2 regions of the Lysinibacillus sp. NPDC056185 genome follow, and region 2 is predicted to be linked to the other one. Evidence: riboswitches for the same ligand, from Rfam matches in the RefSeq annotation. Region 2 holds a riboswitch; the other holds the start of a gene.
What was found. Region 2 has a riboswitch for preQ1 ahead of ACMZ42_RS07080 (QueT transporter family protein). Riboswitches for the same ligand answer to the same signal wherever they lie in the genome.
Positions count from the first base shown of each region.

Region 1: linked by a shared signal. The riboswitch ahead of queC (7-cyano-7-deazaguanine synthase QueC) and the one ahead of ACMZ42_RS07080 (QueT transporter family protein) in region 2 are both predicted to bind preQ1.

Region 1 covers NZ_JBLLLQ010000002.1:100,608-108,539, forward strand. Annotated here, with positions in the region: gene metK (methionine adenosyltransferase) at 1-118, shown strand, start outside; gene ACMZ42_RS02930 (aminotransferase class I/II-fold pyridoxal phosphate-dependent enzyme) at 118-1,614, shown strand; gene speD (adenosylmethionine decarboxylase) at 1,611-2,045, shown strand; gene speE (polyamine aminopropyltransferase) at 2,045-2,899, shown strand; gene ACMZ42_RS02945 (leucine-rich repeat domain-containing protein) at 3,213-5,087, shown strand; PreQ1 riboswitch class I at 5,263-5,309, shown strand; gene queC (7-cyano-7-deazaguanine synthase QueC) at 5,568-6,227, shown strand; gene queD (6-carboxytetrahydropterin synthase QueD) at 6,231-6,704, shown strand; gene queE (7-carboxy-7-deazaguanine synthase QueE) at 6,697-7,425, shown strand; gene ACMZ42_RS02965 (GNAT family N-acetyltransferase) at 7,599-7,932, shown strand, end outside.
Region 2 covers NZ_JBLLLQ010000005.1:85,812-93,743, reverse strand. Annotated here, with positions in the region: gene ACMZ42_RS07100 (FtsX-like permease family protein) at 1-1,283, opposite strand, end outside; gene ACMZ42_RS07095 (ABC transporter ATP-binding protein) at 1,301-1,993, opposite strand; gene ACMZ42_RS07090 (hypothetical protein) at 2,235-2,480, shown strand; gene ACMZ42_RS07085 (DUF1259 domain-containing protein) at 2,553-2,948, shown strand; PreQ1 riboswitch class I at 3,227-3,271, shown strand; gene ACMZ42_RS07080 (QueT transporter family protein) at 3,278-3,760, shown strand; T-box leader at 3,853-4,053, shown strand; gene trpB (tryptophan synthase subunit beta) at 4,114-5,277, shown strand; gene ACMZ42_RS07070 (long-chain fatty acid--CoA ligase) at 5,321-6,946, opposite strand; gene ACMZ42_RS07065 (serine hydrolase domain-containing protein) at 7,243-7,932, shown strand, end outside.

The sequences.
Region 1 (7,932 bases), on a different contig from region 2:
ATATCAACAAGTTGCAGCTTATGGTCACTTTGGACGTAGTGATGTAAACGTAACTTGGGAAATAACAGACAAAGTTTCGGAATTACAGCAACTCTTAGCAGTTGCTATGGGACAATAATGCAGTGCGTGCAAGATCGAGTGGCTACAGAGGAGTTTTTAGTCACTCAAGACCGCATGCCATTATTTGAAGCTTTGGTCAATTATGCTAAACAAGAAGTTACGCCGTTTGATGTACCTGGACATAAAATGGGGCTACAAGAAAACCCATTAAAATGGGCGCTTGGCGAAATGACATTAAGAATGGACGTAAACTCGATGAAGGAGCTTGATTTATTAAGTCATCCGGAATCGGTTATTAAAGAAGCTCAGCAATTAGCTGCACAAGCATTTAATGTAGACTACGCTTACTTTTTAGTAAATGGAACTACTGTAGGTATTCTGGCGATGATTTTAGCGACATGTAAACAAGGAGATACATTGATCGTTCCTCGTAACTGCCATAAATCAGTTATGAACGGCATTATATTAAGTGGAGCAAAACCAGTATTTATTCAACCTGAAGTTGATCAACATTTTGGTATTGCACACGGAATTTCAGTTGAACATGTAAAATCGGCGCTTGCAGAAAATCCACAAGCGAAAGCTCTACTTGTGACGTATCCAACCTATTTTGGTTCGATGAATAAACTACAAGAAATTTGTCAACTCGCACATGAACAAAATGTAATAGTTATTGTTGATAGTGCACACGGAGCGCATTTAACATTTTTACCTGATGCAAACGATGCGATTAGTGCTGGTGCAGATGCAGTAACGATGAGTATGCATAAAACTGGGGGTTCATTAACGCAAAGTTCGCTTCTTTTACTACAAGAAAAACGAATCGATTCGAAGCATTTGCAAAAGGTATTAAATATGCTGCAAACGACGAGTGCAAATTATTTATTAATGAGTTCTTTAGATGTAGCACGAAGGGATTTAGCGTTGTATGGACAACAACGTTATAGCAATTTAAAGTCAATTGTTGATGCGGCAGTTGAAGAAATTGAAAATAATTCACGCTATGAAGTACTTAAAGCTGAATACGTACATCAAAATTTCAATCAATCATATGATTGGACGAAACTTGTTATTCGTGTGAACGATATCGGTTTAACTGGTTTTCAAGTTTACACAATATTGAAACAACAGTATGGAATTCAATTAGAACTTGCTGAAGGATATGTCATAATGGCAGTCATTAGTCATGCTGATACGAATGAAACAATTGGTAAATTAGTACATGCCTTAAAAGATATTGAACTTAATCACGTAAAAAAAGATGCGATTCAGTCAACTTATGTGACAGCGAATCAAATAAATAGATTAGCAATGACACCGCAACAGGCTTGTAATGCAGAGACAGAAACAGTTTTAATTTATGATGCGATAGGTCGAATTAGTGCAGATTCATTAATGATTTATCCACCGGGAATACCATTAGTAATCCCCGGAGAAGTTATTTCAGAGGAATTAGTAGAACTATATAACTTCTATTTTCTCAATTTTGGGAATGTTCTAAACGAAACTGAAGAAGAAAATTATATAACAGTCGTAAGGGAGATAGATAAATGAGCATTGAATTATCAACATTAGGTAGACACGTATTAATTGAATTTTATGGTTGCCCAAGTGAAATTATTGAGCAAAACGCTTTAATCGAGCAGTTTATGAATGAAGCTGCAGACTATTCTGGGGCAACAATTGTAGAATCTTGCTTCCATCATTTCAACCCATATGGTGTTTCGGGTGCAGTCATTATTGCTGAATCACATTTAACGATTCATACTTGGCCAGAATACGGATTTGCTTCTGTAGATGTCTACACTTGTGGCGACTCAGTAAGTCCTTGGAAAGCAGCTGAATATTTAGAACAAAAACTGCAAGCGAAAAAGACAGAATCGTTTGAAGTACCTCGTGGAATGGCTGATAAAATTCGCCAATTTGCAGAACAAGAAATTGATACAATTCTAGTAAAACAAGAAGTATTAGAGGACGTGATTTAATGAAATGGTATACAGAACAATGGAGCAATCACTGTAAATTTTCAATCGGATACAATGAAGAGATTCATAGTGAACAATCTCCGTTCCAAAAAATAGATTTTTATAAAGGTGAGGAGTTTGGTACTTTCTTCACTTTAGACGGATTGATGATGGTCAACGAAAAAGATGAGTTCGTTTATCACGATATGATTACGCACCCAGCATTCGCTACCAATCCAGATATAAAAAAAGTATTAATTATCGGTGGTGGTGATGGTGGTACTGCTCGTGAAGTACTACGTTACGCATCAGTAGAAAAAGTAGTAATGGTTGAAATCGATGAGTTAGTATTCCGTTTAAGCCAAAAATACCTGCCAATTACAGCTGCTGGTGTTGAAGAAGATCCACGTATGGAAATGATTTTCGATGATGGCTTAGCTTACGTTCAAAACGCAGCTGATCAATCATTCGATTTAATATTAGTAGATTCTACTGATCCAATTTCAGTCGGTGAAGGTTTATTTACAACAGCTTTCTATAAAGAATGTTACCGTGTATTAAACGAAAAAGGAATTCTAATTAACCAACATGAATCACCATACTTCACGGAGTATGCAGAAAACATGCGTAAAGCACATAAAAAAATTAAAGATATTTTCCCAATCGCAAGCGTATATCAATTCCATATGCCAACATATCCATCGGGACACTGGCTATTCGGATTTGCTTCAAAAGCGTTACATCCAATTAAAGATGTTCAAGTAGATGCTTGGGACAAATTCGCTCTAAAAACGAAATATTACAATACAGATTTACATGTTGGTGCATTCGCCCTTCCTACATTTGTAAAAGAGGCGCTTGATCGTGATGAATAAACTTTAAAACTCTTACGACAGAGGATTATAGGGACTTTGTAGAGCTTGTTGCGAAGGAAGTTGAGACTTCGTTAAATTTATATTTGAGTTCCGTATAATAACCTCACTTATCCTCCGTATCACAAGTAATAGTAAATCAGAAGTTTAAACTTATTGTATAAAAGAGTGAATACACACAAAAAAGTCGCCTCATAGGTGGCTTTTTTTGTTGTAGGTCTAAAGGTGTGAAATAATTGGTGTTTAATAGAAATATTGACAATTATTTTTCGGACAACTAAGCTTAATTAAAATAGAGCTGCAGAGGGGATTGCCAGTGGAATTCATTAAATTAAATTGTCCGAATTGTAATGGAAAAATTGAATATAGAGAGGGACAATCATTCAAATGTCCTTTTTGTGAAACTGAAATAATGTTGAAAGAGAATAAAGTTTATTATGTTGATCAGACGATTAATAATTATTATGGTACAACTTCTGCGAATAAAGCTACACGTCCAAAACCGAATTTAAAAGCGCTTTTAATAATACCGATTGTCATCCTTTGTGTATTCCTTGGCTATTTTCTTTTGAGCGGCAATCAAACAGAATATGGTAACCATAAGGACCTACCTGTTCGGGAAATGCCTGAAAGCGAAGTTCTTTTATTCTTTTTAAAAGATATTTTTGATAAAGGTGGAGCAATGCCGACTAAAGAAGAGATCGCAAGTATCCGTTATTTAAAGGCATACTATTCTGAAGATCAATGGCATTTTGATTACAGTCTCGACGATCCGTTTACAAATAAGCAAGCCAAAATTTCTAACTATATTATTATGGATAAGTTATTAAATACACAAAAAATCGAACAAAAAGATTTTGAAGCCTTTACTGGTCTGACGGTATTGAATTTGATGGGCGATTATGAAATATCACAAAGTGAAAAAGTAAGCTTCCGACATCTGGAAGGTTTAAAAAGCTATACAGGTAGCTTTAATGAATCATTTAGTAAAATTGCTGAATATTTTAGCGATAAGTCTAATGTTGTAGAACTCTCTGTTCAAATCCGAAGTAATGATGAACTTGCTTTATTATTAGAGTTGCCTAATCTTCAATCACTTGAAATTTCGTATCACAACGAGACGGTTACAGACTTCGCTCTTCTGAATAAACTGCCATTAAAATCATTGTCTTTAAGATCTGCAAATGATTTGAAGTGGTTGTCTTCATTAACTGATTTAGAGTCGTTAGCAATAGATTTGAGTGAAGCGACAGATTTTAGCTCGTTCTATTCACTGAATCAATTACAAGAATTGAAACTTACAGCGGTGAAAAATTTAAAAACGCTTGATTTTATACAAAACATGCCTAACTTGCAATCGCTTGATCTTGAAAATATGGATATTACGAATGTAGAACACCTTAGAAATAAGTCTTCATTGACAAAGTTGCGTTTAGCTTCTCTTTATAAATTAGAATTGTATGATATTGTGAACAGCCTGACTTCACTGACCGATTTATCGATAACTGGTTATAGTGGCCAAATAGCATCGATTGTAGCACCCCATTTAAAAAAAGCCGAATTAAAAAGTTCTTTCTTATCCAAATTAGAGGCACCTGCTTTAAAAGATTTAACTGTTGAGATAAGTGGGGGACAGTCGTATTTGAATGGAGCAGAATTACTGAAATACCCACAGCTAGAACAACTTACAGCGATGGAGTCTGGCGATTTTACAGGCATTCGTTCTTTAAATCGTTTGCCAAATCTGCAAACCATAAATTTAAATGAAACATCTTTTTATGAAGAGACGAGTGAATTATTCAATTTACAGCATGTAAAAACGTTAAATTGTAATGACTGTAAGTTTCAAATTAATAGTCAAAATTCATTTAACAACAACATACTGGAACATTTAACTTTGAATAATGTATCCTTCCGAATAGGTAATGGTGACTGGGTGCATGAAGTTGATAAGGTTATGCCTTACTTTGCTGGCTTTTCAGCTCTGCGTTCATTCACAATACAAGATAGTTCACTACAATCGTTAAGTTTTATGGGGAATTGGCAACAAATTGAGGTGCTTCATTTGGAAAATAACGCTATTTCAAATGTAGAGCCATTAGTGAATTTGCCTAATTTGAAAAAGCTATATATTTTAGGAAATCAGGTGCAAAATAAATCTGTTCTAGACAATGGAATAGTGATTTATTGATATATATCCTCAAAATATTAATGAATTTAATCTCAGCAAAGTGTTTAGTATAATATAGGACAATATAACAGTGGTTGTTCTAGAAAAGCATTTATGGGAAGATCTTAAAAAAAATCCATTTGACGTTTTATACTATTTTTTGTATTATATTGAAGAAAAGAATGCCCGGACTAGAACGGGAGAGGTTCATAGCAAATACCCTCTATAAAAAACTATGGAAACATGACAATATGCCATGTCCATATCGGACGTGGCTTTTTTTTATGTTTTTACTTATGTTTTAATAGAATGATTGGTGATGCCTCTCTTGAAAAGTGTTGGGAAACATTTTACAAGGGGGTTTTTTTATGTCTGGCCGAAGCCGTTAAGAAAGATTGAAGTATTTAACTTATTAAGGCACACAATATTCGTTAAAAAACTAAGAAGAAAACAGCACTTTTTCTTAGAGTACTGTTTTTCGATATAAGGGAGTTTTTATAGATGAAGCAGGAAAAGGCAATTGTTGTATTTAGTGGAGGTCAGGACAGTACAACCTGTTTGTTTTGGGCAAAAGAACGTTTTGAAGAGGTAGAGGCAGTAACTTTTGATTATGGTCAAAGGCATCATCTTGAAATTGAATGTGCGAAGAAGATAGCAGAGGATCTCGGTGTTAAGCATCACATTCTTGATATGTCACTTCTGAATCAACTTGCTCCGAATGCATTGACACGACAAGACATAAAGGTAGAAGACGGAGAAAACGGTGAGCTTCCATCGACTTTTGTACCTGGCCGAAATCTTCTCTTTCTTTCATTTGCAGGCGTTTTAGCGAGTCAAGTAGGAGCTAAGCATATTGTAACTGGCGTTTGTGAAACGGATTTTAGCGGATATCCGGATTGCCGAGATGTTTTTATTAAATCCTTGAATGTAACGTTAAATTTATCGATGGATGATTCTTTTGTGATTGATACACCGTTGATGTGGTTGAATAAGGCACAGACATGGGAGCTTGCTGATCAGCTTGGGGCACTTGATTTTGTACGGGAAAGAACGTTGACTTGTTATAACGGTGTAATAGCAGATGGCTGTGGTGAATGCCCAGCATGTAAACTGCGAAAAAAAGGGCTTGATGAGTATTTGAATTACAGGAAGGAGTCTTAAAACATGTCAGATTTTAAAATCGTCGATAAGCTCCAAAAGATAGATGAAGATATTCAAAGAAATCAATTGATCTATCATGCAAAGCGTGTTCTCATAAGCAAAGAATTTACCTTCGATGCTGCTCATCATTTACATAATTATGAGGGGAAATGCAAAAATCTACACGGTCATACGTATCGTGTAATATTAGGACTGAGTGGATACACAGATGATCGCGGTTTGGTGATTGATTTCGGCGATATAAAAGCAATATGGAAACAAAAAATAGAGATTCATTTGGATCACCGCTATTTAAATGAAACGCTTCCGCCCATGAATACAACGGCAGAGAACATTGTTGTTTGGATTTACGAAAAGTTGGCTGAGGCCTTGCTTGACGAACAAAGGTATAACGGTGCGCGTGTAGAGTTTATCAGGCTATACGAAACTCCGACAAGCTATGCAGAAGCGAGACGGGAGTGGATGGAAGTTGAGTAAGGTACCTGTTATAGAAATTTTTGGACCGACGATTCAAGGTGAGGGAATGGTCGTTGGCCAGAAGACAATGTTTGTGAGAACTGCCGGCTGTGATTATTCCTGTTCTTGGTGTGATTCATCGTTTACATGGGATGGCAGCGGAAAGCATCTTATAGTCCAAATGACAGCGGAAGAGATTTGGTCTGAGTTGAAACGTCTTGGAGGCAATGGTTTTTCATTTGTCACGATTTCAGGCGGCAATCCTGCACTCTATCAAAATTTGGAAGAATTCATTGCCATTTTAAAAGAAAACGACATAAAGGTCGGAGTGGAAACACAGGGAAGCAGGTGGCAAAAATGGATGTATGAGATTGATGAACTGACAATCTCGCCAAAGCCACCTAGTTCTGGAATGACCACAGACTATTCGGTGCTCACTGATATCTTTGAAAAGCTAAAAAAACGAAACAGTAAACATCATATATCCCTCAAAGTAGTCGTTTTTAATCAAGAGGATTACGATTATGCTAAACAAATTCACCATCGATATCCAATGATTCCTTTTTATCTCCAAGTCGGTAATGATGATCTCACGACGGCTGACAATTCACGATTAATACTACATTTATTAGATAAATATCATGCGCTGATTGATAGAGTGATTAAGGATGAGGAATTCAGAGATGTCAAAGTACTGCCACAGTTGCATGCCCTTGTTTGGGGGAATAAAAGAGGTGTATAGTCCTATGACAAAAATGTCTTTAAGATAAATTCTAGAAGAGGATTATGATGCCGAATGTAGAAGTGAACTGTACTGTATCAAATTGTATTTTCCTCGCAAAAGGAAATATTAATTTTTCCTTATACCGAATATACTTTATAATAATAGAATGTATTTCAAGATGAGGTGTTCGATTGAATAAGTTAAGAGCTGAAACAGAAAGATTAGTTATTCGATTAATACAAGAAGGAGATTATTCTTCTTGGCTTACCCAATATGAAAATCGTTTGCCTTCTCAACATAAATACGATGAAGGTAAATTAGATATGAGCATCTGTACGAAAGAATGGTTTCGTGATTTAGTTACTAAACATCATCAAATGGCTGAGGATGATCAGGTATATGTATTTGGAGTGTTTAGAAAAGTAGATCATACTCATATTGGCTTTATAGACTTTTCGACAATTATGAGAGAAGATTTTCAATGGGCCAGGTTTGGATATACAATTCATAACCACTTTTGGAGAA
Region 2 (7,932 bases):
TTAAATGTTAATGAGGATACCTTATCAGACATTGTTTGCAAAGAAAAAGCAATCTGCAAATTAGCGCTAGCCATGAAACCTGTGAGCAAGGCTAAAAAGACTAATAGAATATTATTTAATACGATTGCTTTAAAGGCCACTTTTTTAAAAGGACCAGTTATCCCTATTCGCTTAACAAGAAAATTTAATTTTGCTGACTCTGCCTTATGAATCATTTCCAATGGCGGTTTACGTAAGGTAAATACGGCAACCCCAAAAGCCATTACAGAGAAAATCAGAGCGGGGATTGCTGTAAACATTATGAATTGTACAGGATCAAAATTTCGTGTAACATTTGGCACGAGAAATGTAGCATTAATCCGATTAATAAACAAAGGACTAACTACATAGGAAACTAAATATCCTACAACGGCGCCTATAAACACGAAAGGTCCTATTAGGAAATATCTTTTAGCAATTTGTATTCTAGAGTAGCCAAGTGCTTTTAAAACACCCATAGTTGGTTTTGTCTCAGTTATATTTTGAAGAACAGTAGTAATAAGCAAAACCATTACAGTTAAACCGAAGAAACTTAAGGCGCTAATTAGACAGATTTTAAACATTTTTTCTTTTGCGATTAATGTAGAAAGTACTTGCGGATTATCTTCTTTACTCACCACGGACTTTACATGTGAATCCAATAGCATTTTTTCTAGAAAGATTTGTTTCTGTTCCTCAGACACACTTTCCAAAAATCGGCCTGAATAACTTGTTTTCTCCTGTTCACCCCAACTTGTGTAAGCTTCCTCACTACATAGTATTAATGCTTGAGTAGCAGGTTTGTAGCTAACACCATTATCAGCTACCAATGGTGAAATTGCGTCCGGTAAAGTAAAAATCCCACTAATTGAATAAGTTATATTGCCAATAGTAACTGTATCTCCTAATGCTAAATTATTCTCCTGTGAAAAATTTTTATCTATTGCAATTTCAGTTACTTTTTGTGGCGCCAAGCCTTCCGAGTATATGGGAATATCAATGTTTCGCGTATTTTGCATAATACGATATACATTTTTTTCATCATAAATGACTTTATATGTTACAGGATCATACGTAAAAGAATACTTATTTGAAAGGTCCGTTATTTCCTCTCCCTGTAGATTAAGTGTAAAGTCCTGCTGATTTTGATGTTCTAGTGCCTTTTTGATGGAGTTTGTACCTTGAAGATAGAAAACAAGTAATGTACAAATAAACACTGCACAGGCAACAACTAGTACAAGCGGATACTGTTTTTTAAATGTCATCAAATGTACTCCCCTTCTCACCATGTAATTTCTTCAACATCTAGTGGATTAGTATTGTTAGTTACTTCTACGATTTTCCCGCTAGTCATTTTAATAACCTTTGTTGCAATTTGAGCAATACTAACATTGTGCGTTACCATAATAATTGTAAATTTCAATTGTTTTTGAAGCTGCTTCAAATAAGTTAAGATTTGTTTGCTCGTTTCTTCATCTAATGCTCCAGTTGGTTCATCACAAAACAAAAAATCCGGTTTTTTCGCTAAAGCACGTGCAATAGATACTCGTTGTTGTTGCCCCCCTGAAAGTTCATAAGGAAGGCGTTTTTCTAATCCTTGAAGCCCTACACCATCCATTATTTCAGAAATATTTTTGTTCCCTTTTAAGTCAGCACCCATTTTAATGTTAGATTCTACATTTAAAAACGGCAGTAAATAATATGCTTGAAAAATAAAAGCTGTTTTATCACGTCTAAACAACGTAAGATCTTTCTGATTTAATCCACAAATCTCGTAGTCATCGTAAGTAACGCTTCCTGAATCTGGTTGCTCTAAACCAGAAATTACATTAAGGAGCGTAGATTTACCCGATCCAGAAGGGCCAAGAATGACAACGAATTCCCCATCACCAATTGATAATGAAACTGAATTTAATGCATAAAGCAATTCACGACCATTTTGATAACTTTTAACCAAATTTTCTACTCTTAACATATTAGACCTCCAAACATTTCGTTTATTAATTAATTAATCAATTAATAAATAAACGATATTATTGATTAATTAGTTTGTCAATAACTAAAATGCTCCGTTCAATCATGCATAGTAAAAAGCCACATCTGGTTAGATGCGACTTAATTTTTCTACAGACACTATTCCTTTTCAGTCTCCTTTTTTACATTTAATGCATATGATGCAAATGAGACTAGTGCTGTTTTCAAAAAGGAGGAATACCATGAACAATGAAGATATCGATTTAAATCAACCTTCTGAAAAGCAAAATGCAAATATAGGAGATATTGACACAATCATTTCTGATCTTTGTGACAGTCTATTCGCATTTGCTCTAGATTTTGCCTTAAATGCCTTGGAATATACAAAAGATTTAGATGGAGAATTAGAATATTCGGATGAATTCAAAAAACAACTAGACGATATAATTTTTGAAATAGGAGAAATTAAAAATGTTTTAGATGAATAATTTCAATCAGAGACCTCTACTACTTTCGCTCCAAGGCATCCTCATTAAATTAAAAAAAGCAGAGGTGTCTAAATGCAAAGCTTTCAAGATATGTGTACAAAATTTGCTCAGATTGCCAACGGAAAAGCTTCAACGGAACATGGTGTATGCTCAGTAAAACTTAATCGAAATCTTAATGTTATGATTCAAGGTCGCCCAAGTCGTAGTGCACTTCATGCTGGGATAATATTCGAATCACTTGATATATATGGAAATGCACTTAACTTAGGTGAAGTTGTAGTACTTCAAGAGGAATTACCTCCATTTGTTAAGGTACTTGCAGAAAATAATTTGATTATAAGTGCTGTTCATAATCACTGGATCTATTCAGCCCCAGTTATTTTATACGTTCACTTTCAATCAATAGAGCCCCCATTAATCTTTGCCCAAAAATTTGCCCAAGCATTTAGTGTTTTAAAAAACTACTGATAACTACACTTGTTAAAAGAACTGCTTAGAACAGTTCTTTTTAATTTAACTGGATAAATCACTCATTTTTTATTTTTCACAGTTGCTTCTCATCTATAGACCAATTTCATTCCAACTGTAAAGAAGCAAGTGTACAAGCTCCCTTCTTATGGTTTCCAAATTCGAACTAATGAGCAACGAGCAAGAGCCAAATATTACCGTTAGCACTATGAATTTCTGCGTTTTTTTTACTCATCGCTATTTACAAGTAAGCTTGAACATTGATATGATTGCATTTGCTTCACGTGGTTCGTAACCATCCCACGTAAAAAAACTAAGGAGAAATGAATATGAAAATAAAATTTTTAGCAACGAGCGGCATTATTGCAGCTCTCTACATTGCTGTTACATTATTAGTCGGATCATTTGGCTTTACAGAGGTGCAGTTCCGTCTATCCGAAATGTTTAACCATTTGGTTGCCTTTAACCCTCGTTTTGCCGTTGGGATTATTATTGGTGTATTTATCTCCAACATATTTTCACCACTCGGTATCTACGATTTAATTTTTGGTGTCGCCCATTCGATGATTACCCTTGGGTTGTTCATTCTTATTTGTAAATTTGTCAAAAATATTTGGGCACGTTTAGTCATCAATACATTTTTATTTACATGTACTATGTTTATCATTGCATTTGAATTGAACTTAGCATTAGAACTACCATTCTTCTGGACATGGTTAACTGTTGCTGCAGGTGAATTTGTTGTCTTAGCGGTCGGTGCACCGATTATGTATACATTGAATAAACGCTTAAACTTCAAAAATTTAATTTAATTTAAAAGACGGATCTTATTAGATTCGTTTTTTTATTTCTTGGCACCAAGATATCTTGACACTATTCCGAAAATACTTTACAATTCATTTCAATAAATGCTAAGAAAAAGAATAGTAGCAAGCGGTCGTACTTAAAGAGAGCTGATGGTTGGTGCAAATCAGTAGTACATACTTGTGAATGGGCTTTGGAGCAGCCTCATCAAAAGTGAGGACGAATTTACTTCCCGTTACCGGAGTACGAAAGCGCGCAATTTTTGCGAATGAAGGTGGCACCACGGTTACTCGTCCTTTTTACAGAAGGATTGTAGTGACTTTTTTTTATGGAAAAATTAGATAAGAGGAGTCGAGAGCAGATGAGTATAGTAGTAGAGAAAAAAGGATATTTCGGTGAATTTGGCGGTAGCTTTGTTCCTGATGAGCTTCAAAATGTATTAAATATTTTAGATGAAAACTTCCAAAAATATAAAGACGATGAAGACTTTAATAAAGAGCTAGATTATTATTTCCATGAATATGTTGGGCGCAAATCTCCACTTTATTTTGCTGAAAATTTAACAAAACAATTAGGTGGCGCAAAAATTTTTTTAAAACGTGAAGATCTTAACCATACAGGTTCACATAAAATTAATAACGTTCTTGGACAGATTTTATTGGCAAAGCGCATGGGTGCTAATCGTGTGATCGCCGAAACAGGTGCAGGTCAGCATGGTGTAGCAACAGCAACTGCTTGTGCAATGTTCGGGATGGATTGCACAATTTATATGGGCTTAGAAGATACAAAGCGCCAAGCATTAAACGTCTTCCGTATGGAGCTACTTGGTGCCAAGGTAGTAGCCGTTGATAAAGGTCAGGGGCGACTAAAGGATGCAGTGGATGCAGCATTTGCTGATTTAGTTGAAAACTACGAGACGACTTTCTATTTACTAGGTTCTGCTGTTGGACCTCACCCATTCCCTTCAATGGTCAAGCATTTCCAATCAGTCATTAGCCGTGAAAGTCGTGAACAAATTTTAGAAAAAGAAGGGAAGCTACCAGCAGCAGTACTTGCTTGCGTCGGTGGGGGTAGTAATGCGATCGGTGCTTTTGCAGAATATATTGCAGATGAAAATGTTCGCCTTATCGGTATTGAACCAGATAAAGCAGCAACATTAAATGAAGGAACACCGGGTGAATTACACGGCTTCAAATGTTTAGTACTGCAAGATGCAGAGGGCAATCCACTACCAACCTATTCGATTGCCGCTGGACTAGATTATCCTGGAGCTGGTCCAGAGCATAGTTATTTAAAAACAATTGGTCGTGGAGAATATGTAACGGTGACGAATGAAGAGGTGCTTGAAGCATTCCAAGTGCTGTCAAAAGTTGAAGGCATTATTCCTGCACTTGAAAGCTCCCACGCAGTTGCTCATGCACTAAAACTTGCGCCAACACTATCTCCGGAAGAGAGCATTATTATCAATATCTCTGGCCGTGGAGACAAAGACGTGGAACAAGTATTCCAAATGTTAAGTAGATAACAAAATGAAAGAGCGACTTCCTTTATGGAAATCGCTCTTTTAACTATACGAATGAAGCTAATTTCGGATAAATTTCTGCCACATTATCTCGAAGCTTGGCTTTCAGAAACTTTCCAACTGATGTTTTTGGAATTTCTTCTAAAAATACCACATCATCTGGTACCCACCATTTTGCAAATTGACTTTCTAAAAATGCCAGAAGCTCCTCTTCACTTGCTGACATTCCTTCCTTCAATACTACACAAGCTAGCGGGCGTTCTTGCCATTTAACATGCGGAATTGCAATAACTGCTGCTTCCAAAACTGCATCATGGGTCATTAACGCATTTTCTAAATCCACCGAGGAGATCCACTCCCCGCCTGATTTAATTAAATCCTTTGTACGATCTGTTATTTTGATAAAGCCATCTTCTGTTCGTACCGCAATGTCCCCTGTATATAACCAGCCGTCACGATAGGCATCATTTGTACGTTCATCCCGATAGTACTCGTGTGAAATCCATGGACCTCGTAAGCGTAACTCACCCATTGTCTCTCCGTCCCATGGCACTTCTCCATGGTCATTAATAATACTCGATTCAATACCGGCCATCGTCATTCCTTGCATTGCTCGCGATTCAATACGCTTTTCAATTGGCCATTCATCCATCCAAGACATATAATTTGATAACGCTACAATCGGCGTTGTTTCAGTCATTCCATACACGACGATATATGGAATGCCATACTGCTCTTCAAATGTACGAATAAGTCGAGTAGGTGAAGCAGAGCCACCGCAACAAATAGCTCGTAGCGAACTTATATCTCGCTCACGCTTCTCTTGTTCCTGTAACGCGCCAATCCAAATTGTCGGCACTCCAGCTGTTAATGTAATCTTCTCCTGCTCCACTAAATCCAAAATGATTGCCGATGTGAATTGTGGACCAGGCAATACTTGTGTAGCACCCACATTGACACTTGCAAACGGTAAGCCCCATGCATTTGCATGAAACATTGGCACAATCGGCATCACGACATCACGTTCAGAAATGCCCATTGAATCAGACATACTGAGCATCATACTATGTAGCACTAAACCTCGATGTGAATAAACAACCCCTTTTGGATTTCCTGTTGTAGCACTTGTATAGCACATACCAGCAGGCTCCTCTTCCCCGATATCTTCTGGGAACTCATAGTTTTCATCTGCTGCTGCTAATAAATCCTCATACGATAATGCATTCGGTAATGTCGTTTCTGGCAAAGTATCCTCATCCGTCATAATAATATAATGTTTCACTGTCTTAAGCTCAGGCGCAATGTTTTCAATAATTGGTAGCAAATCCACATCAATCATTAAAATCTCATCTTCTGCATGATTAATAATATAAATTAAATGCTCTTCTGATAAACGAATATTCACCATGTGTAAAATAGCGCCAGAACACGGTACCGCAAAATAAGCCTCTAAGTGGCGATGCTGGTTCCAGGCAAAGGAGCCAATTTTCATTCCTCTTGTCATCCCCAGCTTTGTAAGCGCATCTGCTAAGCGACGTGTCCTTTTCGCCCATTCTCCATATGTTAAACGGTGAATCTTTTGTGGGCTCGTCCGTGAAATAATAGTCTTTCTAGCAAAATAGCTTTCTGCTCGTTTAAAAAAGTTTGTTAATACTAACGGCGTCTGCATCATATAAACCATCCATCCCTTCGTCTTGTGAACTCCCTTTGTATTACCTTTGTGAAATATTAACAGCTAATTTAATTGAATACTATTAATATTTTGAATATGATTATAGTAGAAAATTATAAATTAAGCTATATATTCCAATAATTTTCTTTTTATTGTTAACTTTTTCTAAAAAACTCATTCACAAAACGTGGGGTTGATTTCGGTTCCGGCTGGGCCTTTCCTGGAGCGTTGGAGGGAAGAATGAGTAAAATTAACACTTGCATATATCAATATAAGTTTACTTAAAGGAGAGAGAAATGATGGGGTTTGACGAATGTATAAACGAAGATTTTAGTGGAGTCATATCAGTCACTCAAAATGGTAAAAATGTATACCGTAAAGCCTTTGGATACGCAGATTTACCAAATAAAGTATCAAACGAGATTAATACGAAGTTTGCAACAGCCTCAGCAGGAAAAGTATTTGTTGCCATAACCATTTTGCAACTGATTGAACAAAGTCGATTATCTTTTGATAGTTGTATTGGGGACATCTTGAATTTTGATTTAAAGAATATTGATCCTCATATCACCATCAGGCAGTTGCTTAATCATACATCGGGAATACCCGACTATTTTGATGAGTCTGTCATGGAAGATTATGACGAACTATGGATAGATTACCCCAATTATAAAATTCGCACATCATCGGATATCATTCCATTATTTATACATAAGCCGATGATGTATCCTACAGGAGATAGATTTCAATACAATAATACAGGATTTGTTGTTCTTGGTCTTATTGTTGAGGCCATTACTGGCTCTTCATTTGATGTATATCTTAATGAACATGTTTTTATTCCTTGCGGTATGTTGAATACGGGGTATTATGAACTGGACAGATTGCCTGCTCAATGTGCGAACGGATATGTATATGATGACAGCAGGCAAGAGTTTTATACCAATATTTACAGTGTTGACGTAAAAGGAACAGGAGCAGGAGGA